4 regions of the Streptomyces marianii genome follow, and region 4 is predicted to be linked to each of the others. Evidence: riboswitches for the same ligand, from Rfam matches in the RefSeq annotation. Region 4 holds a riboswitch; each other region holds the start of a gene.
The links. Region 4 has a riboswitch for cyclic di-AMP ahead of FEF34_RS22920 (LysM peptidoglycan-binding domain-containing protein). Riboswitches for the same ligand answer to the same signal wherever they lie in the genome.
Positions count from the first base shown of each region.

Region 1: linked by a shared signal. The riboswitch ahead of FEF34_RS05050 (M23 family metallopeptidase) and the one ahead of FEF34_RS22920 (LysM peptidoglycan-binding domain-containing protein) in region 4 are both predicted to bind cyclic di-AMP.
Region 2: linked by a shared signal. The riboswitch ahead of FEF34_RS09045 (M23 family metallopeptidase) and the one ahead of FEF34_RS22920 (LysM peptidoglycan-binding domain-containing protein) in region 4 are both predicted to bind cyclic di-AMP.
Region 3: linked by a shared signal. The riboswitch ahead of FEF34_RS20265 (M23 family metallopeptidase) and the one ahead of FEF34_RS22920 (LysM peptidoglycan-binding domain-containing protein) in region 4 are both predicted to bind cyclic di-AMP.

Region 1 covers NZ_VAWE01000001.1:1,091,988-1,097,590, reverse strand. Annotated here, with positions in the region: gene FEF34_RS05060 (aspartate aminotransferase family protein) at 1-380, shown strand, start outside; gene FEF34_RS05055 (tyrosine-protein phosphatase) at 497-1,312, opposite strand; cyclic di-AMP (ydaO/yuaA leader) riboswitch at 2,176-2,336, shown strand; gene FEF34_RS05050 (M23 family metallopeptidase) at 2,341-3,333, shown strand; gene FEF34_RS05045 (SGNH/GDSL hydrolase family protein) at 3,557-4,348, shown strand; partial or broken gene FEF34_RS05040 (DUF6745 domain-containing protein) at 4,458-5,018, shown strand; gene FEF34_RS05035 (carbohydrate kinase family protein) at 5,009-5,603, opposite strand, start outside.
Region 2 covers NZ_VAWE01000001.1:2,026,864-2,032,466, forward strand. Annotated here, with positions in the region: gene FEF34_RS09030 (bifunctional acetate--CoA ligase family protein/GNAT family N-acetyltransferase) at 1-632, opposite strand, end outside; gene FEF34_RS09035 (HPr family phosphocarrier protein) at 808-1,089, shown strand; gene FEF34_RS09040 (GntR family transcriptional regulator) at 1,238-1,915, opposite strand; gene FEF34_RS09045 (M23 family metallopeptidase) at 2,096-2,869, opposite strand; cyclic di-AMP (ydaO/yuaA leader) riboswitch at 2,883-3,046, opposite strand; gene FEF34_RS09050 (M16 family metallopeptidase) at 3,276-4,658, opposite strand; gene FEF34_RS09055 (M16 family metallopeptidase) at 4,676-5,603, opposite strand, start outside.
Region 3 covers NZ_VAWE01000001.1:4,489,673-4,495,275, reverse strand. Annotated here, with positions in the region: gene trmB (tRNA (guanosine(46)-N7)-methyltransferase TrmB) at 1-755, shown strand, start outside; gene FEF34_RS20270 (PrsW family intramembrane metalloprotease) at 830-2,158, shown strand; gene FEF34_RS20265 (M23 family metallopeptidase) at 2,372-3,418, opposite strand; cyclic di-AMP (ydaO/yuaA leader) riboswitch at 3,430-3,565, opposite strand; gene FEF34_RS20260 (PP2C family protein-serine/threonine phosphatase) at 3,872-5,011, opposite strand; gene FEF34_RS20255 (MerR family transcriptional regulator) at 5,217-5,603, opposite strand, start outside.
Region 4 covers NZ_VAWE01000001.1:5,069,758-5,075,360, reverse strand. Annotated here, with positions in the region: gene FEF34_RS22935 (DUF501 domain-containing protein) at 1-273, opposite strand, end outside; gene FEF34_RS22930 (FtsB family cell division protein) at 311-775, opposite strand; gene eno (phosphopyruvate hydratase) at 890-2,170, opposite strand; gene FEF34_RS22920 (LysM peptidoglycan-binding domain-containing protein) at 2,435-3,097, opposite strand; cyclic di-AMP (ydaO/yuaA leader) riboswitch at 3,101-3,264, opposite strand; gene FEF34_RS43955 (LysM peptidoglycan-binding domain-containing protein) at 3,521-4,483, opposite strand; gene FEF34_RS22910 (cytochrome P450 family protein) at 4,645-5,603, opposite strand, start outside.

The DNA of each region.
Region 1 (5,603 bases), 4.0 Mb from region 4:
GGACACGGCTCGCCGCGCTCGTCGGCCGCTACGAACTGCTCCACGAGGTCCGCGGGCGCGGACTGATGATCGGGATTGAGTTCGGCAGACCGTCGTCGCTGAAACTCCGCAGTCGCTGGACGATGCTGCAGGCGGCCCGCAAGGGGCTGTTCGCCCAGATGGTGGTCGTGCCCCTGCTGCAGCGGCACCGCATCCTCACCCAGGTCTCAGGCGACCGGCTGGAAGTGATCAAGCTGATTCCGCCGCTGATCATCGGCGAACCGGAGGTCGACCGGTTCGTCGAGGCCTTCACCGCCGTCATGGACGACGCGCACGGCGGCAGCGGGCTGATGTGGGACTTCGGCAGGACCCTCGTGAAACAGGCGGTCGCCGGCCGCTGAACGGCCCGGACTGCCCCGGGCGCCCCCACGGTCACCGGGCGGCGCGTGCCCGCCCGGCGATTCCCGCGCCGTGCCGGTGCCCCGGTACGGCTGCGGACCGGGCCGCCCGCCGCCGCTCAGACCGCCCCGTCGACCAGCCGCTCACGGAGGCGTTCCCGCGTTGCGCTCGTGAGGCCGAGGCCGTCCGAGAGATAGCGCTCGGTGCTGCCCCAGACCTCCTCGATGGTCTCGAACGCCGCTGCCAGGTACTCGGCGCGGGCGTCGAACAGCGGGCTCAGCAACTCCATCACCTCGGGTGACATCCCGGCCGGGGAGTTTTCGCTGCGACGCACCTTGTAGCGCCGGTGCGGGTCGTTCGACTTGAGGTAGTCCGCCTCGATGGCGTCCCGCTCGACCCCCACGGCCAGCAACGAGACGGCGATGGACAGGCCCGCCCGGTCCTTGCCCGCGGCGCAGTGCATCAGCGCCGGCGTGCTGTCCTCGGCCAGCGCGTGCAGGACGCGGCTGTGCTCGGCGGTGCGCTCCTTGATGATCAGGCGGTACGAGGCGATCATCCGCCCGGCCGCCTGGCCGTCGGCGAGGATCGACTTCAGCTGGTCGAGGTCGCCGTCCCGGACCATCCGCCAGAACTCGGCCCCGTCGGCCGGGTCGGACAGCGGGATGTTGACGTTGCGCACCCCGGCGAGTTCGACGTCCGGGCCCTCCAGCCGCTGGTCCGCGGAATTGCGGAAGTCGAAGATCGTGTGGAGCCCGAGCGAGGAGAGGAAGGCCGCGTCGGTGTCCGTAGCGTGCGCGAGATGGCCGCTGCGGAACAGCCGTCCGTACCGAACGCGCCGTCCGTCCACGGTCGGCAGTCCGCCCACGTCCCGGAAGTTGCGCACACCGGACAGTTCGGGCTCGGTCGACGGGGTCTGGGGCAGCTGCTGCGTCACGGGGGCTCCTCCGTGTCTGCGGTCGGCGCTGCTCGCCGACGATGGCGCGGTGCTGACACTACGACATCGGTTCCTGAGGCAATTATTTCGACCCGGGCCTGCCCGGCCGTTGCCGCCCGTCGAACTCCCCTCGGTGATGTGCGGAGTTGCCGGAGTCTGAGAGGTCTGGATGATCGAGGCGGTCGGCGACGGCCGGGTCCGGCTCCTGCCCGGCGCGAGGAGCGGCTACTCACCGTTCCCGACCGACCGGGACGAACTCCTCCGTCCGCACCGGCGGGCCGCCCACCGAGTGGGCCGACGCGGCCGCGGAGGACCCGGCGGCGGGCGCGTCGGTGCGGGCGGAGGCGATGGGCGTGGAGCTCTTCGTGGTCGACGACGCCCGGCTCGGGCGGCGGACGGGCGACCGGGCCGGAGCGGGGGCTGGACCCGAACCCGGTCTGTTCCCCGCGGGGCCGAGGCCGCTCGCCGAGTGGGGTCAACCTCGGCAATTCAGTGGTTGCGGGAATGGAATTCCGCCCAGACGAGTGAAAGCCGCTTTCTGTGTCACTCGCACACTTGAATATATTGCGTCCGCAATGAGCGATGTGTCCGAATTGACTATTTTGGGGCGTCGCGTCCTGATTGGGAAAGGGGGTGGTGGCCACCCGTGAGCTGAATCATATCCGTGACGTTCCGTGGGGTGTGCGACGGCCCAACTCCCTTGTCCGTGCGGAAATCGAAGATCCGTAATCCACGGAGCGTGACCGGGAAATGTGGGCTGATATCCGGCAGATCGATTCCCGGGCGAAATGACGGCTTGTTCGCGCTGACCCGACTCCCTTACGGTCACCGCAATCCGGTCGGAACGCCTAATCCTGCCGCCGTCCGGAATATCGCACCCACCCACATGTGGCAGGAGCGGGGGACCCAGGTACTGCGCCGTTCCATGACCCCGGACGGCTCGGGGTGAAGCCGCGCCCACGGCGCGGCCGGGCAGCTCCAGCCCGAACCCGACAGCTCACCTCGCAGGCGGCGGAGAGGAATGCGCCATGCCCGGTAAGGGGAAGCACCGCCGTCCGAGGACCAGCCCGTTCAGGCGCGGATTCGTCGCCGCCGGCACGGGCGGAGCCGCCATCGCCATCCCGTTCATCGGTGCCGCCGGCGCGAACGCCGCCGGGCAGTCCGCGCCCGCCGCCGGGCATGCCGCCCCGACCGTGCACAAGACCGTCGTCCCCCAGGCGCCGCAGGCCGGCAAGGCGGCCAAGGCCTACACCGTCGTGGCGGGTGACCACCTGTCGAAGATCGCCGCCGAGCAGGACGTCGCGGGCGGCTGGAAGAAGCTCTACGCCGACAACCGTGCTGCCGTCGGTGAGAACCCCTCGCTGATCCACCCGGGTCTGAAGCTCAGCCTCCACGCCGGGCCGAAGGCCGCTGCCGACGCGAAGCCGCAGGCGAAGACCCAGTCGAAGGCCGAGGCCAAGGCGAAGGCGAAGTCCCCGGCGAAGGCCAAGGTCGAAGCCGAGAAGCCGGTCGCCTCCGCCGAGCGCGCCTCCCGCACCGCCGAGCGCGGCGCCTCGGCTCCCGCGGCCGCTCCCGTCCAGGCTCCTGCCGCCGGTGCCGCCGTCGCGAACATCCCCTCGGGCTACTTCGCCCCGGTGGTCGGCGGCGTCAGCACCGCCTACAAGACCGCCGGTGCCTTGTGGTCCAGTGGCTACCACACCGGTGTGGACTTCATCGCTCCCACCGGCACGTCCGTGAAGGCCGTCGGCCCCGGTACCGTCGTCTCGGCGGGCTGGAGCGGTGCGTACGGCAACGAGGTCGTCATCAAGCACCACGACGGCACCTACTCGCAGTACGCCCACCTCTCCCGGCTCTCCATCTCCTCCGGCGAGAGCGTCACGGGCGGCCAGCAGATCGGCCTGTCCGGCTCGACCGGCAACTCCACGGGCCCGCACCTGCACTTCGAGATCCGCACCAGCCCCGGTTACGGGTCGGACATCGACCCGCTGGCCTACCTGCGCGAGCACGGGGTCACGATCTGACGTCGCGTCGGTACCTCGCGAGGCGTCCTCGTCCGCCGGCCCCGCGCAGGGGGCCGGCGGACGGCTTCGTTCCTGGCCCCGGCCGGTGTCGGTGAAAGGCGGCGGGGTGGGTCCGACGGCTGTTCCCGCTTTGCCGAAAACTGACCTGGTGGTCTATGTCACGCGTCGTCAACCCCTCCCTACGGTGGCGTAGGCCACTTCGAGAGGTGAATGATGGCTCGACGTGGCAGATGATTCGCGATCAAGAGCAAAGGACTCCTTCGGGTCGTACGCGGCGATCGGTGACAGCTTCACCGAGGGCGTCGGAGACCCCGGACCCGACAGCCGGTTCGTCGGCTGGGCGGACCGTCTCGCGGTCCTACTGGACGACCGCCTACCCGAACACACCTTCCGCTACGCCAATCTCGCCGTACGCGGCAGGCTCCTGGACCAGATCGTCGAGGAGCAGGTCCCGCGCGCCAGGGAACTCGCCCCCGACCTGGTGACGTTCTGCGCCGGAGGGAACGACATCATCCGGCCCGGCAGCGACCCCGACGACGTCGCCGAACGCTTCGAGCGGGCCGTCGCCGACCTCGCCGCCTCCGTGGGCACGGTGATGGTGACGACCGGCTTCGACACCCGCGGGGTGCCCGTGCTCCGCCACCTCCGGGGCAAGATCGCCACGTACACGGCACACGTCCGTGCCATCGCCGACCGCTACGACTGCCCCGTCCTCGACCTCTGGTCGCTCAAGTCCGTGCAGGACAGGCGGGCCTGGGACACCGACCGGCTGCACCTCTCGCCCGAGGGGCACACACGCGTGGCACTGCGCGCGGCGCAGGTGCTCGGTCTGGACGTGCCCGCCGACCCGGACCAGCCGTGGCCGCCGCTGCCGCCGCGCGGCGGCTACGAGGTCCGCCGCGACAACATCCAATGGGCCCGGGAGCACCTCGTGCCCTGGATCGGACGGCGCCTCCGGGGCGAGTCGTCCGGTGATCACGTGGAGCCGAAGCGCCCGGACCTTCTGCCGCTCTGATGCCCGAGACGTTGCGGGAAGGGGCGGCTCAGGGACCCGCGTCCGGGACCCGGAGTGAGCCCGGGACCGGGACCGCGCCGCGCGGTGCCCGGCTCCGGGCGCTCCCGAAGCCGGGGACGGCCGCAGCGACCGGCTCGCCGGCCTGGCCCGGGTGGCGGAGCACGCGGGCCGGTGGTGGCCGTTCGAGCAGGCGGTGGTGATCTGCGAGCGCCCCGTGGAACTGCACCGTGACGAGGCCGGCCGGCTCGACCGGGGCGATGGTCCGGCGCTCGCGTTCCGGGACGGCTTCGCACTCCACGCCTGGCGCGGCATGCCCGTCCCTGCCGAGTTCCTGGCCGGACCGGCCTCACTCACGCCGGAGCGCATACGCACCGAGGAGAACGCCGAGCTACGCCGAGTGCTGCTGGAGTTCTACGGCTTCGAACGCTATCTGACCGAGTCGGGCGCCCGGCCGGTGCGCCGTGACGAGACCGGGTGTCTGTGGCGGATCGCGCTCGCCGACGACGAGGACGTCACGATGGTGGAAGTGGTCAACTCCACGCCCGAGCCGGACGGTACGCACAAGACGTACTGGCTGCGGGTGCCGCCCACGGTCCGGACCGCCAAGGAGGGAGTCGCCTGGACCTTCGGGCTGGACGCAGAGACGTACGCTCCGGTGCGTCAGACCTGAGCGGACACCAGACCCTCGCGACCGATCAGCGCCGAACTGCCGTGCCCCGTACAGGCGTATGCTCCGGCGACCGCGCCCAGCCGTGCGCAGTCCTCCACCCCGCGGCCCGCCAGCCGACCGTAGAGGAAGCCGGAGACGTACGCGTCGCCCGCGCCGTTGGAGTCCACCACCGGTGCGGGCGGCACCGTCGCCGGTATGGGGCGGGGCGTACGACCGCCGTCGCGGGTCATCAGGTACGAGCCTCCGGCCCCGGCCGTGGCCACGACCGCCTCCGCACGGCCCTCGCGCAGGATCTCCCGCATCACCGAGGCGATCCGCTCGCCGGCGCCGGCAGCGCTCAGGAACACCACGTCGGAGCGCAGTGCGAACTCCCGGTGGTAGTCGTCCACTCCGTCCCAGTCGTGGAGGTCGGTCGACACGGGCACCCCGAGCTCCGAGACGTCGTCGTACAGGAACCGGGCGAAGTTCATGATCGACAGATGGACGTGGCGGGCCCGCCGCAGATGCGGGAGGTAGAAATCCCGTGGCATCCGCAGCCCACCCGGGTCGCGGGTGTCGTAGAACGACATCCTGCGGCCCGTGTCG
Region 2 (5,603 bases), 3.0 Mb from region 4:
GGAGCCAGGAGGCGCTGGACGGAGCGGGCCTCGGCCCGCTGTTCGCGGGCGCGCTGGACCGCCAGGGACCGGGCCGTCGGTTCGAGGTCGAGCGTGAGGTGGACGGAACCGTCCTCGAAGCTGCGCCGCTGGGTGTAACCCGCGTCGGTGAACACCTTGATCATCTTGTTGTTGGCGGGGAGCACCTCCGCCGCGAACCGCCTGATCCCGCGCTCCCGCGCGACGGCCGCGATGTGTTCCAGCAGGGTGGAGGCCACACCCCGGCCCTGGTGGGCGTCCTGCACCAGGAAGGCGACCTCGGCCTCGTCCGCCGGGGCGGACGCCGGCAGGCCCTGCGCGTTGATGCGGTCGAAGCGGACGGTCGCGATGAACTCGCCGCCGACGGTCACCGCGAGGCCCACCCGGTCCACGTAGTCGTGGTGCGTGAACCGGTGCACGTCCTTGGCCGACAGCCGTGGGTAGGGTGCGAAGAACCGGTAGTACTTGGACTCTGCCGAGACCTGTTCGTAGAAGCTGACGAGCCGCTCGGCGTCCTCGGTGGTGATGGGCCTGATGTGCGCGGTGCCACCGTCACGCAGCACCACGTCGGCTTCCCAGTGGTCGGGGTACGCGTGGTCCGACGGGGTCTGCATGGGGCAAGGGTAAGGCTCCGGCACGGGTCGCGTTCCCCGAAGTGCGCGGGCAGGCTGGGAGGGCCGATCCCGGCCCCGCACCAGCCGGGGCCGGTGGCCGGGTGCTCCGCACCGCATGAGAGACTGGTCTAGACAACACGCCAACGCTTCCCGCTGAGACTCGAAGGGCACCACCATGGCTGAGCGCCGCGTCAATGTCGGCTGGGCCGAGGGCCTGCACGCCCGCCCCGCGTCCATCTTCGTTCGTGCCGCCACGGCTTCCGGCGTTCCGGTGACGATCGCCAAGGCCGGTGGCACCCCGGTCAACGCCGCCTCGATGCTCGCGGTGCTCGGCCTCGGGGCGCAGGGCGGCGAGGAGATCGTGCTCGCCTCGGACGCGGAGGGCGCGGAGGCCGCCCTGGAGCGTCTGGCGAAGCTCGTCGCCGAGGGCCTCGAGGAGCTTCCCGAGACCGTCTGAAACCGATGAATTCATGTGCGGGCCGCGGCGCCGGAGATTTCCGGCGCCGCGGCCCGCATATTTCCCCCGGGCTTTGCCCCAATTGCTTTTCCGGCAGCAGGAAAAAGCCCCCGGCACACAATGCCGCTCTTTGTATACGGTGCGACTGTTAAATACGGTCGCCCGCCGTGTTTACGGAATGTTGCGAAACCCTCACGCCGGTGGGGATCCGCAGCCGGTGCGCGCCCGTCGTCCGCTCGGCGTGCAGCGCCGTGAGCGCGCGGGCGCGCTCCGCGTCGCCGCGCGCCACCGCGTCCACGATCGCGCCGTGCTCGGCCCACGCCTCGACGGGACGGGCGGGACGCTCGACCGTGTACATCCACGCGATCTTGTGCCGGAGCTGGGTCAGCAGCGCGGTGAGCCCCGGGCTCCCGCACGCCTGGGCCAGGGTCTCGTGGAACCAGGCGCCGAGCGAGCGCAGGTCCTCGCCCTGACCGCGCCGGGCCCGGTCCTGGCCCAGTCTGACCAGCCCGCGCAACACCTTGAGGTGCGCCTCGCTGCGCCGCTGGGCGGCCCGGGCGGCGCCGAGGGGCTCCAGCAGCAGCCGTATCTCCAGCAGGTCGGCGGCCTCCTGCTCGGTGGGCTCGGCCACGCACGCTCCGGCATGCCGGCGGGTCACGACGAAGCCCTCCGACTCCAGGGTGCGCAGGGCCTCCCGGACCGGGACGCGCGAGACTCCGTAGCGGCGCGCCAGCTGCTCCTCGGTGAGGCGGCTGCCGCGCTCGAACGCACCGGAGACGATGTCGTCGCGGATCGCCGTGCATACCGAGCGCGCGGGAATGCGCATACCGAACCTCCGCTTTAATCGCCGCGAAACCCCGTCGAGCGACGTCTGTTTCGGTGACTCTATGGCAGGTGGCCGGAATTTCCGAAGACCCATGGTAATCCATGGTTATCTTTTGGCCTGAATACGCCGAAAGCCCCGGCTCGGAGAGGAGCCGGGGCCTCGGACGGAAAGGTGTGTGCGTCAGACGCGGACGCCGTGCGAGCGCAGGTACGACACCGGGTCGATGTCCGAGCCGTAGTCCTCGCCGGTGCGGGCCTCGAAGTGGAGGTGGGGACCGGACGAGTTCCCGGTCGATCCGGCGAGGCCGACCTGCTGGCCCGGGGTGACCTGCTGGCCGACCGAGACGCTGATCGAGGACAGGTGGCCGTACTGCGTGTACGTTCCGTCGTGCATGCGCAGGACGACGTTGTTGCCGTAGGCGCCGCCCCAGCCGGCCTCCACGACGGTGCCCATGCCGACGGCGACGACCTCGGTGCCGGAGGCGGCGTGGAAGTCGACGCCGGTGTGGCTGCCGGAGGACCACTGGGCACCCCCGGCGTGGTAGTCGGTGCTCACGTAGGAGCCGGCGACCGGGAGCGTGTACGTCATCAGCCGCTTGCGCTCGGCCTCTCGGGCGGCACGCTCCGCGGCGTCACGGGCGGCCTCCACCCGGAGCTCGGCCTTGCGCTTGGCCTCGGCCTCGGCCTTCTCCTGGGCCGCGACCAGGGCGGCCTCCTGCTGCTGGGCCTCCGCCTGGGCGTCGATCCGCTCGGCGAGCGAGTCGGCGGCGACGGCCTGGGTCAGGCCGGTGTCCTCGACGGGAGCGGAGACCTCGGCCTCGGCGGCGAAGGCCGGGGAGGCGAGAGTGCCGATGACGCCGGTGGTGGCGATGGCCGCGACGGAGGCGACGCCCGCGCTCTTGCGCGACAGGCGGCTCGGACCACGGTGCTTCCCGGTGGCACGGGTGAACGCCATGAAGTGGCTGATCCTTTCCTTCCTTCTCGCCTACCGGGTTAGCTGACGGGTTCGGAGCAGGAAGGTCTCCTACGGACCCCTCCGCACGGCGGCGAAGGCGCCCGATTCACCCCGGGGGACATATGGGTCCCCGGCTCCCCAGGCTCGCGCCGGACGGGGACTCGGCGATGGCTGCCCGATGCCGCGGGTGCGGCGCGTGCAACTGGCGGACAGCGCAGAAGACGCTAAGCCGATCTTCGCTCAATCACCAAACAGACACGGATATTTGTAGTGCACGCCACAGGGCAGACACCACTCCTCCCCATCAAACCGGACATAGGGGAAGGTCGTTCCGGGTACGCGAAAGGGCCCCGCCGGCGTGAAACCGGCGGAGCCCTTTCGCGTGCGCCGGAGCGCGAGCGGTCAATCAGCCCGTGACAACGGTCACTTCACCGATTCCGAGCGCCCGGACGGGCTCCTCGATCTCGGAGGCGTCCCCGACGAGGACCGTGACGAGCCGGTCCACGGGGAAGGCGCTGACGACCGCGGCGGTCGCCTCCACCGTGCCGGTCCCGGCAAGCCGCGCGTACAACTGGGCCTGGTAGTCGTCCGGGAGACCCTGCTCGACCTGGTCGGCCAGCGTGCCCGCCACGGAGGCGGCCGTCTCGTACTTCAGCGGCGCCACGCCCACCAGGTTCTGCACGGCGACATCGCGCTCCGCGTCGGTCAGGCCCTCCGCGGCGAGGGTGCGCAGCACCCTGAAGAGGTCGTCGAGCGCGGGACCGGTGTGCGGGGTGTCGACCGAGCCGCTGATGGCGAGCATCGCGGCACCGGAGGCCCCGCCCGGGGACGCCGGGGTGTCCGAGCGCAGCACCTGGCCGAAGGCCCGCACCCCGTAGGTGTAGCCCTTCTCCTCGCGCAGCACGCGGTCCAGGCGCGAGGTGAGCGTGCCACCGAGGCAGTAGGTGCCCAGGACCTGGGCGGGCCAGACCCGGTCGTGGCGGTCGGGGCCGATCCGGCCGATCAGCAACTGGGTCTGCACGGCGCCGGGGCGGTCGACGACGACGACGCGGCCGGTGTCGTCGGCGGTGATCTGCGGCATCGGGCGGCTCTCGGCCGAATCGCCCGTCCAGGCACCGAGCGTGTCGGTCAGCACGGCGTCCAGGTCCACCCCTTCGAGGTCACCGACGACCACGGCCGTGGCCGTGGCCGGGCGGACGTGCGCCTCGTAGAAGGCCCGGACCGCGGCGGAGTCGATGCGCTCGACGGTCTCCTCCGTGCCCTGCCGCGGCCGCGACATCCGGGAGGACGCCGGGAACAGCTGCCGGGAGAGCTCCTTCGCGGCCCGGCGGGCCGGGTTCGCCGTCTCGTGGGGGATCTCGTCCAGCCGGTTGCGCACGAGCCGCTCCACCTCGCTGTCGGCGAACAGCGGGGCGCGCAGCGCCTCGGCGAGCAGGCCGAGGGCCTTCGGCAGCCGCGAGACCGGCACCTCCAGGGAGATCCGCACCCCCGGGTGGTCGGCGTGGGAGTCGAGCGTGGCGCCACAGCGCTCCAACTCGGCGGCGAACTCCTCGGCCGAGTGCTTGTCCGTGCCCTCGGACAGTGCGCGGGCCATGATCGTGGCGACGCCGTCCAGCCCTTCGGGCTCGGCGTCCAGCGGTGCGTCGAGGAAGATCTCCACGGCCACGACCTGCTGGCCGGGACGGTGGCAGCGCAGCACGGTCAGCCCGTTGCCGAGCGTGCCCCGCTCGGGCGCGGGAAATGCCCAGGGCCTGGCCTCGCCGGGCTGCGGCTGCGGATGGAGGTCCATGGTCACGGCAGCGTCGGTCACTGATCCGCCCCCTCTGCGTCGTCGTTGTCCTCGGCGTTCCCGGCGTCGGCTCCGGCGACGGGCTCGTACACGAGCACCGCCCTGTTGTCCGGGCGCAGCCGGGCCTTGGCGACGGCCTGCACCTCGTCTGCGGTGACGTCGAGCACCCGCTTGACGGCGGTGAGCGCCAGCTGCGGGTCGCCGAACAGCACGGCGTACCGGCACAGCTCGTCGGCGCGGCCGGCGACGGTGCCGAGGCGGTCCAGCCACTCGCGCTCCAACTGGGCCTGGGCGCGCTCCATCTCCTCCGCGGTGGGCCCCTCGGCGGCGAAGCGGGCCAGCTCCTCGTCGACCGCGGCCTCGATGTCGGGGACCTCGACGCCCGCGGACGTCTTCACGTCCAGCCAGCCCAGCGAGGGGGCGCCGGCCAGGCGGAGCAGGCCGAAGCCGGCGGCGACGGCCGTGCGGTCGCGGCGGACAAGCCGGTTGTGCAGCCGGGACGACTCGCCGCCGCCGAGGACGGTCAGAGCCAGGTCGGCCGCGTCGGCCTCGCGGGTGCCGTCGTGCGGCAGACGGTACGCGGCCATCAGCGCCCGGGCCGGAACCTCCTCCTCCACGACCTCGCGCAGCTGCTCGCCGATGATCTCCGGGAGCGAACCGTCGCGCGGCGGCTGCTTGCCGTCGTGCGTGGGGATGGACCCGAAGTACTTCTCGATCCAGGAGAGCGTCTGCTCCGGGTCGATGTCGCCGACGACGGACAGCACCGCGTTGTTCGGCGCGTAGTAGGTGCGGAAGAAGTTCCGCGCGTCCTCCAGCGTCGCCGCGTCCAGGTCGGCCATCGAGCCGATCGGGGTGTGATGGTACGGATGGCCCTCGGGGTAGGCGAGCGCGGTCAGCTTCTCGAACGCGGTGCCGTACGGAACGTTGTCGTAGCGCTGGCGGCGC
Region 3 (5,603 bases), 580 kb from region 4:
GTACCGCCACCGCCGCACGGCCGAAGGGCGAGCCCCGGTTCCCGGGCGGCCCCGCGGCCGACCCCGCGGGTTCGCACCACGAGCGGCGGATCCGCAGCTTCCAGCCGCGCCGGAGCCGGGTGACGGCCGGACAGGCCGACGCGCTGCGGCGCCTCTGGCCGCTCTGGGGGCTGGACATCGACGGGCTCCGCACACTCGGTCTGGACGAGATGTTCGGCGGACTGCCGGTCGTCCTGGAGATCGGCTTCGGCATGGGCGAGGCGACCGCGCGGATGGCCGCGGCCGACCCGGCCACGGGCATCCTCGCCGTGGACGTCCACACCCCCGGCCAGGGCAATCTGCTCGGGCTGGCGGAACGGGCCGGCCTGAGCAATGTGCGGGTGGCAAACGGCGACGCGATCATCCTGCTCCGCGAGATGCTGCCCCCGGCCGCCCTCGACGGCCTGCGGGTGTACTTCCCCGACCCCTGGCCCAAGAAGCGCCACCACAAGCGCCGGCTGATCCAGCCGGAGTTCCTCACCCTGGCGGCGAGCCGGATGAAGCCGGGCGCGGTCCTGCACTGCGCGACGGACTGGGAGCCGTACGCCGAGCAGATGCTCGAGGTGCTCGGAGCCCATCCGGACTTCGAGAACACCGAGGCCGCCGGCGGCTACGCGCCCCGGCCCGCCTTCCGCCCGCTGACCCGCTTCGAAGCCCAGGGCCTCGACAAGGGGCACGTGGTGCACGACCTCCTCTTCCGGCGCCGGGAGACCTGACTCCGGTGGGTGCGGTGCACCCACCGGCACCAACGCCGTCGCGCGTTGTCCGTGCCGCTCGTTAGGGTCGTCTGGTGTCCGACTGGTCCCCGCAGCCGCATCCGGCCGCCCGCCCCGCCGTCCCGGCGTGCGACGAGCGGCCGCTGTTCGACGCCGTACCGGAGCGCGCCCGCTGGCGCTACAAGCCGCGCCGCGACTTCTGGCGCAGCAAGGCCGTGCGCGCCTGGGCGCTGATCACCCTGCTGGCACTCTCGGGCCTGGTGATCCTCGCGCTGGTGCGCGAGCAGACCGGCACCGAGGGCTTCCTCGTCGGGCTCGGTCTCGCCGTACTGCCGGTGCCCCTGCTGATGGGGGCGTTCCGCTGGCTGGACCGGGTGGAGCCGGGGCCCTGGCGGAACCTCGTCTTCGCCTTCGCCTGGGGGGCCTGCGCGGCCGCCCTCGTCGCGATCATCGCCAACTCGTTCGCGACCCAGTGGATAGCCACGGCCACGGCCGATCCGACGCACGCGGACACGATCGGTGCGACCGTCATCGCCCCCGTGGTCGAGGAGACCGCCAAGGCGGCCGCGGTGCTTCTGTTGTTCCTCTTCCGGAGACGGGACTTCACCGGCCTCGTCGACGGTGTCGTGATCGCCGGTTTCACGGCGACGGGCTTCGCGTTCACCGAGAACATCCTCTATCTCGGCAACGCCTTCGGCGAGGACCAGGAGTTCGGGACCTCCGGCTTCGCCTCCGTCACGGCCGCCACCTTCTTCGTACGGATCGTGATGTCTCCGTTCGCGCACCCGCTGTTCACGGTGCTCACGGGCATCGGTTTCGGGCTGGCGGCCGCCACCGCGCGGGACCGGACGGTCCGCAGGGTCGCACTGCCCGTACTCGGCCTGCTCCTCTCCATGGGCATGCACGCCCTGTGGAACGGCTCGGGCATCTTCGGCCCTCTGGGTTTCTACGCGGTGTACGCGGCGTTCATGGTGCCCGCCTTCGGTCTGCTGACCTGGCTGGCGGTGTGGACCCGGCAGCGTGAGCTGCGCACGGTCGCGGCGGAACTGCCGGCCTATGCCGCGGCCGGCTGGCTGGCGCCCACCGAGCCGCTGGCCCTGTCCTCGATGAAGGCCCGCACGATGGCCCGCGATCTGGCGGGCCGCACCCACGGCGCCGCCGCCGCGCGTGCCGTCTCCGAGTACGAGGTGTTCGCCACCTCCCTGGCCTTCCTCCGCCACCGGGCCGAGCGGGGCACGGCCGGGCCGGACTTCGCCGCCCGGGAGCAGGAGCTGCTGCACCATCTGTGGCAGCGCCGGGATCTCGCGGGCCCGGCTCTGACGTACGCCGCCCGCGCGACGGGCCGCGCCTGGCAGCCCCCTCCCCATCTGGACTACAGCGGCTTCAACCCCTACCGCGGCTGACGCCACCCCGGCGGGCGCCCGGGGCCTGCGGGAACGCCGGCGGTGCATGGATGCCGGCAGGCGCAGCCGGGCATGCACAGCCGACGGCCCGGTGGACGTCGGTGGGACGTCACCGGGCCGTCGTCGGCCGGAGCACGAGGCTCCACAAGGATGGGCCGGAGCACGGGGCTCCGGGCCAACGGCTACCGCAGCGCGCGGCTCCGTGCCGATGGATCAGACGGAGAGGCCCTTGTCCCGCAGCCACGCGGCGGGGTCGACCCCGTCGCCACCCGGGGTGTGCACCTCGAGGTGGAGGTGCGGGCCGGTGACGTTGCCGGTGGCGCCGACGCGGCCGATGGTCTCGGAGGTGGAGACCTTCTGCCCCACGCCGACGGTCATCGACGACAGGTGGCTGTACCAGACCTCGGTGCCGTCCTCGAGCTCCAGCACGATGCGGTAGCCGTACGAACCGGACCAGCCTGCCGACTTGATGGTGCCGCCGTGCACGGCCTTGACGGGGGTGCCCGTCGGTGCGGCGAAGTCGAGACCCGTGTGGTAGCCGGAGGACCACATGGATCCGGCCTGCCCGTAGGTGGAGGTCAGCGTGTACGACGAGGTCGGCAGCGAATAACTCGCGGCGAGCTTGGCGAGGCGCTCGGCCTCCGCCTTGCGGGCGGCCTCCTCCGCGGCCTTGCGCTCGGCCTCCGCGGCCTTGCGCTCGGCCTCGGCGGCCGCTTCGGCGGCCTCGGTCGCCTGCCGCTTCGCCTCGGCGGCGGCCTGCTCCACGGCGGCCTGCTCGGCAGCCGCCCGGGCCTCAGCCTCGGCCTTGGCCTGCTGCTGCTCGGCCTGCTGGAGGATCCGGGCGCGCAGGGCCTCGCCCGCGTCACCACCCTGGACGGTGATGTCGGCCGTGGTGAGCGGTCCGTCCGCGACTGCCTCGTCGCCGGAGTCGTCCGACATCAAGGAGCCGACACCGGGCAGCGATTCGGCGTCGGGGAGTTTGTCCGCGATGACGTCGGGCAGGGAAATGGAGACCGCGGGCTTGTCCTGGGCGGTGGCCATACCACCCGCACCGACCGCGGCGATGACACCGACACCGAGGACGGTGGAGCTCCGTGCGAGCGCGTTGCGTTGCTTGACGACGCGGTGCCTGCCACGGACGGGACGGACCGATTCCTCGGTCGGGTTCCACTCCTCCGCCCCGGGGGCGGGAGCCCACTGGTCGCTGGGGACCCACTGCGCAGTGGGGGGCTCCTGGAGGGCAGGCTCGTTGGACGCCACGGAGGCGTTCTCCTTTCCTTCCTTCTCGCCTACCGGGTTAGCTGACGGGTTCGGAGCAGGAAGGTCTCCTACGGGCACCGCGAAGTGCCCGATTCACCCCAATAGTTGGTTCCCCGGTTCCCTTGCGGGATTCGGCGCGTGCGCACGGTGCCGTCTCTGGCGACGACTGGGACGACCGCGCTGCGTTATCGAACGTTAATAGAGACCGAGCCCGGATTCCAAGGCGTTCCGACTGATCATTAAGGATGTTGGCCGGGACTTACCTGCAACAACATCCCCGAAACGGACAAGTTGATGGACCTTCATTCGACCCAAAGCTTCTGATGGTTCGTCAGTTGTTATGCGGAGGGCTCCCCTCCGATCACGTTCCGTGGCATTGCGCTTCTCAGGCAGCCCTCACGCCCCACATGCCTCACCGGCACCGAACCGCCAAGTGGCGAGGCGCCCCGCCCCTCACGGCGGGACCGGCGCCATCCCGCGCCGTGGCGGCCTCCGCCCCTCCCCCCGGGTGACCGCGAGCAGCGCCATGTCGTCCGTCGCCGCCCCTCCCGTGTGCCTTCGCACATCGGCGACGACCGCGTCCAGCAGTTCCTCCGGGCCGGAGAAGGCCCGGCCGCCCAGCCGCCGGCGCGGGTCGTACATGACGCCGTGCGCGTCCCGTGCCTCGGACAGGCCGTCGGTGTAGAGGAGGAGCGTGCCACCGGGCGGATAGGGGGTCTCGGACGTCCGGTCCGGCCAGGCCCCGAGGCCGATCCCCAGGGGCAGCGCCCGCTCGGGCGGATCCAGCACGACCAGCGCGCCGTCCGCCCCGAGCAGCAGCGGCGGAGGGTGCCCCCGGTTGACGATCCTGATCCGATCGCCGTCACGCGGGATCTCGGCGAGCACGGCGGTGGTGAAGCCCTCGACGGCGCCGAACCCGGATTCCCACGCGCCCTCCCGTGCGAGCGCCCGCTCCAGCCGCTGCGCCACCCCCGCCAGCGAGTCCTCCTGCTCGGCGGCCTCCCGGAAGGCGCCCAGCACCAAGGCGACCGTCCCGACCACGCCCAGACCCTTCCCCTGCACGTCGCCCACGATCAGCCGCACCCCGTACGGGGTCTTCTGCGCGGCGTACAGGTCCCCGCCGATGAACGCGTCCTGCTCGGCCGCCTCGTACCGGGCGGCGATCTGAAGGCCGTCGATCCGCTCGTCCGGCGTGGGCAGCACGGCCCGCTGCGCGGCCTCCGCGACGACGCGGGCCGACGCCAGGCGCTCACCGCTGCGCCGCACGATCCGGTTGATGAAGAGGGCCAGTACGGAGACCGTGAACACGGTCAGCGACTCGGTGACGGCAGGGATCCCCTGGAGCCTCTCGCTGTAGACGTGCATGCCGGTCACCGCCGCGCAGGCCGCCACCCCGGTGGCCAGTGTGTAGAGCATCGAGAAGAAGGGTGCGGCGATCAGCGGCGCGGCCGTGAAGAGAGGGGCCGCGGTGAAGGTGTCCGGCGTTCCCAGGTCGTAGAAGACCCCGCCCACGATCAGCAGCCACGGGAGTACCGCGACGAAGCGACGGCCACCGTTCCCCCGCTGCCCCTCGCCGCGTTGTCGATGCCGCACCAGTGGTCTCCCGCCGCGTCCGTCCCGGGGTCGCGGACGGTACCGCGCCCCATCCAGGCTGGCGGCCGCCGCGCCGCACCACGAGTCGCCATCGGCCAACCGGCCGAGAGCCCCGCGGCGTCGCGCGCGACGGTCACCAGGGGCCCTCCTGATGGCCGCGCCGCACCGGGCGACCGGTCGCCCGGCCGGGTGACCGCCGACTCGGTTACCGGTCGTCGCCGAGACGGCGCTCCGCGTAGACCTTCAGGGCGTCCCGGACGAAGACCGCGGTGCCCTGACCGTGCCGGTCGTAGTTGGCCGTGAAGCGCGGGTCGGCGACGTACATCTCGCCCAGCCCGTTCACGTACGACCTGGTGGGGGTGGCCGTCACCGACAGCCACTCGCAGTGCCGCCGGGCGATGTCCTGGACCTGGTCGCTGTCCGGCGCGAGCCCGTCCCTCAGAGCCTGCCCGAAGTCACGTGCGATCGCGACCTGGCGGTCCTGGAAGTCCCGCTTCTCCTGCGCGCTCAGCGAGCGCCACCAGCGGTCGCCCTTCTGGTACGCCTCGCGGCCCCAGCGTGCGGTCACCTCCTCCTCGTAGCGGGTGTGGTC
Region 4 (5,603 bases):
CTGCAGGCGCTCGGTCATCTCCTTCATGACGCCGTTCGCCTCGAGCGTGCCGATGGCCGAGGCCGCACGCGGGCAGGTCAGGTAGTACAGCGTCGGGAAGGGCGTGCCGTCCTCCAGCCGCGGTGCCGTCTCGACCACGTCGGGCCGGCCGCAGGGGCAGCGGTGGGCGATGGCCCGCAGACCGCGCGGCGGGCGGCCGAGCTGCTCCTCGAAGGCGGCGATGTCCTCCGCGGTGGGCGGGGTGGGAGCGGTGCTCGGCGGGGGCGTGTCCATGGGATGTGTATGTCTCTTCGTCGGTTCCGTGTCTTGGCTAGCGTCGCGCGTCGGCGCGGTCGACGCCGTCCCAGACGTTCGAGTACCAGGGACGGCCGACACCGGCCTCCTCGGCACGTGGCTCACGGGCCGCCCGCGGGTCGACCACGATGTACCCGGTCTCGCCGGGCCGGACCATGTGCAGGTGCTCACGGGCCAGCCGCATGACGTACGCGTCGTCCTGGAGGCGGGCCTTCTCGTCGCGCAGCCGCTCCACGCGCTCGCGGGCCGCGGCGGCGAGCCGCTGCTGCTCGTCGACCTCGTTCTGCTGCGACACGTACGCACGCATCGGATAGGCGAGCGCGACGATCATCGAGCATACGACGAGTGCGAGGAAGGCGGCCCGGCCGGTGAGCCGGGAACGCCGAGCCTGCCGGCGGGACTGCGAACGGTAGACGCGGGCGGCGGTCTGCTCACCGAGCAGCCGCAGCCTGGTCGCGGTGGAGAACCGGTCCCGGGCCATCAGTGCGCCTCCCCTTCACGTGCGTACGTCCCCGCACACGGTACGGGACCGTGTGCGGGGACGTAGGCAACCTCCGCCCCCGCCGGGCTCGCCGCCCGGCGAGGGCGTCCGGAATCAGCCCTTGAAGCGCGGGAACGCGCTGCGGCCGGCGTACACCGCGGCGTCGTCGAGGATCTCCTCGATGCGCAGGAGCTGGTTGTACTTGGCGACGCGCTCGGAACGGGCCGGGGCACCGGTCTTGATCTGACCGCAGTTGGTGGCGACGGCCAGGTCGGCGATGGTGACGTCCTCGGTCTCGCCGGATCGGTGGGACATCATGCACTTGAAGCCGCTGCGCTGGGCCAGCTCGACCGCGTCGAGGGTCTCGGTCAGCGAGCCGATCTGGTTGACCTTGACCAGGAGGGCGTTGGCGGCGGCCTCGTCGATACCGCGGGCGAGGCGCTCGGGGTTGGTCACGAACAGGTCGTCGCCGACCAGCTGGACCTTGGCACCGAGCTTCTCGGTGATCGTCTTCCAGCCGTCCCAGTCGTCCTCGAACAGCGGGTCCTCGATCGAGACCAGCGGGTAGGCGGAGACCAGCTCCTCGTAGTACTCGGTCATCTCGGCGGCCGAGCGGGACTTGCCCTCGAACTCGTAGGCGCCGTCCTTGTAGAACTCGGAGGCGGCGACGTCGAGCGCGAGCGCGATGTCCTTGCCCGGCGTGTAGCCGGCCTTCTTGATCGCCTCGAGGATGAGGTCGAGGGCATCGCGGTTGGAGCCCAGGTTCGGGGCGAAGCCGCCCTCGTCGCCGAGTCCGGTGGAGAGTCCCTTCTCCTTCAGGACCTTCTTCAGGGTGTGGTAGACCTCGGTGCCCCAGCGCAGGGCCTCGGAGAAGGACTCCGCGCCGATGGGCGCGATCATGAACTCCTGGATGTCCACGTTGGAGTCGGCGTGCGAGCCGCCGTTCAGGATGTTCATCATCGGAACGGGCAGCAGGTGCGCGTTCGGGCCGCCGAGGTAGCGGAACAGCGGCAGGTCGGACGCCTCGGAGGCGGCGTGCGCGACGGCGAGGGAGACGCCGAGGATCGCGTTGGCGCCGAGGGAGGACTTGTCTGGGGTGGCGTCGAGGTCGAACATCGCCTGGTCGATCAGGCGCTGCTCGGTGGCGTCGTAGCCGACGAGCTCGGGGCCGATCTGCTCGATGACGGCGAGGACGGCCTTCTCGACGCCCTTGCCAAGGTAGCGGTTCGGGTCGCCGTCGCGGAGCTCGAGGGCCTCGAAGGCGCCGGTGGACGCACCGGACGGAACGGCAGCACGGCCGGTGCTGCCGTCGTCGAGGCCGACCTCGACCTCGACCGTGGGGTTGCCTCGGGAGTCCAGGATTTCCCGGGCTACGACGACGTCGATGGACGGCACGAGCATCTCCTTCTGGGATGTGACGCGTGAGGTGACACAAGCGGGGCCGTGTCGGTGCAGGGCCGCTTCGGCCTTGCGGCAAGAGCCTAACCGCCCGGGTGGCATCGTCCGGCAGATGCCCGCCCCGTGGGACGGAAAACCGGCCGGAACGGACAAAGACCCCGGCCCTGGAGTACCCCCCGTGCCCGCCGGACAGCGGGGAGTACGGGGGATGCCACGCAGGGCCGGGGCCGGGGGTGACCGCGAGGGTCCCCGGGCCGGGCATCAGCTCAGGTGGAGCTTCTGGCCGGGGTGGATGACGTTCGCGTCCTCGACGATGTCCTTGTTCAGCTCGAACAGCTTCTTCCAGCCGCCCTTGACCTTCTCGGAGTCGGCGATCCCGCTGAGGGTGTCGCCGGCCTTGACCGTGTACTCGCCGTCGCCCTTCTTGACCGGGGCGGCGGCGCGCTCGGAGCGGCTGGTCGGGGCCTCGGCTCGCTTCGGGGCGGCGGGCTCGGCCTTGGGCTCGGCGGCCTTGGGGGCGGCCGGGGCGGCTCCGCCGTACGAGGCGTTCGACAGTCCGGTGCCGCAGTTCGGCCAGGCACCCTTGCCCTGGCCCGCCAGGACCTTCTCGGCGATCTGGATCTGCTGCGCCTTGCTGGCCTTGTCGGCGGTGGGGGCGAACGCGGTGCCCCCGTAGGCGGCCCAGGTGGAGGCCGAGAACTGCAGCCCGCCGTAGTAGCCGTTGCCGGTGTTGATCGACCAGTTGCCGCCGGACTCGCACTGGGCGACGGCGTCCCACTCGGAGGCGGTGGCGGCGGACGCGGTGCCCGAGGCCATCAGCGGGGCGGCGATGGCGGCGCCGGCCACACCGGCGAGCGTGGCGACACGGGTGGACCGCTGGAAGACCGTCGGGCGACGGTGCTTGCCCTTGCCGGAAAGCAGCATCGAAGTTCTCCTCACCGACGCCTGCGAGGTGAGCTGTCGGGTTCGGGCCGATGTGGTGCCCGGCCGTGCGACGAACGCACGGCTCCACCCCTAGCCGGGCAGCCCTCATCGGGCCTGTCCGGCACTTACCTTGGGTCCCCCGCTCCTGCCTTCGGCGCTTGCGCGACGACTGTTCCCGGCGGCCGCCGGCAGGATTCGGCGTGCGGTCGACGGGGCCCGCGTTGCGAGCGGTTCAGACCGTAGACACACGTCTCCCCGATGTTCAAAGACGAACATCGGGGAGAAATCGCCCAAAACTGACGGGGCAACATGTCCGTTTTCGCAGGTGGGAGCCGCGATGACCGGAGTTGACCGGCTAGCAGCGCCAGTTGACCGGAAGAGACTCTTGTCTCACTCGCACAGAACCGGACATAAGCGCCCGAACTACTCCTTCAACTGGCCCTTTTCCGGGCCGAGATCGAGACTCTGGCCAGGCAGGATGAGGTCCGCGTCGGAGCCGACGACGTCCTGGTTCGCCTCATAGAGGGCGGGCCAGCCGCCGGGCACCTGGTTCGCGTCGGCGATCGACGAGAGGTTGTCGCCGATGCGGACGACGTACTCGTCTCCCGTGACGGCACCATCCCGCGTCGCTCCATCACCCAGTGAGGCATGTCGACCAGATTCATGGTCATCGCCCGAATTGCCTGCCTCATCCCCTTCGGTGGCGGGGGTGCCCCGATGCTTGCCGGTGCCCGCCTCCGCCCCCGCCTCGCCGGACGCCTCCGCGCTCCCGGCGGAGCCCTCGGCGGATCCGGCGGGCTGCGGGGACCCGGCCGGCGAGGAGGACTGCCCGGACGGCTCGGGCGACTCGGGCGACTCGGAGGCGGACTCGCCCGGGCCCGACCGGGATCCGGCAGGCAAGGGGTCCCCGGCATCCGGCTCGGGCACGGCGTCCGCCCCGTCACCGAACGAGGGTCCCTTCACGACATCGCCCAGCGGGTCGGCCGACGGGGTGCCGGTGGACTCGGAGCCACCGCCGCCCAGACCCGTGATCGATCCGCAGCTCTGCCAGGCGGAGGCACCCTGGGCGGCGAGCACCATCTCGGCGACCGAGATCTGCTCGGAGGGGCTGGCGAGGTCCGCGCGCGGCGCGTACGCGGTGCCGCCGTAGGCCTCCCATATCTCCTGGGACATCTGGAGGCCGCCGTAGTAACCGTTGCCGAGGTTGGCACTCCAGTCGCCGCCGCTCTCGCAGTCCGCGACGCGGTTCCAGGTGGCGGTGTCGGCGGCGGACGCGGAACCCGCGCCGAGCAGCGGGATGGCGATGGCCGATCCGGTCACCCCTGCCGCGACGATGAGGGCGGGGACCTGACGAGGTCGGCGGTGTCGGCCGTTCCCGGACAGCATGCGGTGCGCCTTCCGTGTGACTACAGAAAACTCCAGGGACTCTCGAGGTGATTGACCTCGATGACCCGGAGTCGGGGTGAACGTAGCCGCACTCCGACGTCAGTCACAAGTCGGTGCAGCGGAGATCACGTAAAAGTCACAGTCTTGACTGTCCGTCAGATTCAGCGGTGGGTGAATTCAACGGGCAGAGTGCGCAATCCGCGCATGATGAGCCCCCCACGCCACCGCAATTCCGACGGATCGACCGCAAGCCGCAAGTCGGGCAGCCGGGTGAGGAGCGCCGCGAGCGCGGTCTGTCCTTCCAGCCGCGCGAGCGGCGCGCCCAGGCAGTAGTGGATGCCGTGCCCGTACCCGAGGTGCTGGTTGTCCCGGCGGCCGAGATCGAGGGTGTCGGGCTCCGCGAACCGCCCGGGGTCGCGGTCCGCGGCGGCCAGCACGACGAGGACGGGGTCGCCGGCGGCGATGTCCCGGCCGCCGAGCGCCAGCGGCTCGGTCGCGAACCGCCAGGTGGCGAGCTCGACCGGTCCGTCGTAGCGCAGCAGCTCCTCGACCCCGGTGGCGAGCAGGCCGTTCTCGCCTGCGGCCAGCGAGTCCTGGAGCCGCTGCCGCTGCCCCGGATTCCGCAGCAGCGCGTACGTGCCGTTCCCGATGAGGTTCACCGTGGTCTCGAACCCGGCGAAGAGGAGGATGAAGGCCATCGCGGCGGCCTCGTTCTCGGTGAGGTGCTCCCCGTGGTCGGACGCCTTGATAAGTCCCGAGATGAGGTCGTCACCGGGGGCTTCGCGCTTGCGGTGGATCAGGTCAGCGAGATAGCCGCGCATCTTCTTCACCGACCGGGCGACACCGCCGCGCGGGCCCCCGCCGTGACGGATCATCATCCCCGCCCAGTCCCGGAAGTCGTCCTGGTCCTCACGTGGGACGCCGAGCATGTCGCAGATGGCGTAGATGGGGAGCGGGAACGCGAACTCGTGGATGAGGTCCGCGCTACCCCGCTGCGCGAAACCGTCGATGAGCCGGTCCGTCAACTCCTGTACCCGGGGCGCGAACTCGGCCACCCGGCGGGGGGTGAACGCCTTCGACACGAGCCGCCTCAGCCGGGTGTGGTCGGGCGGGTCGATGT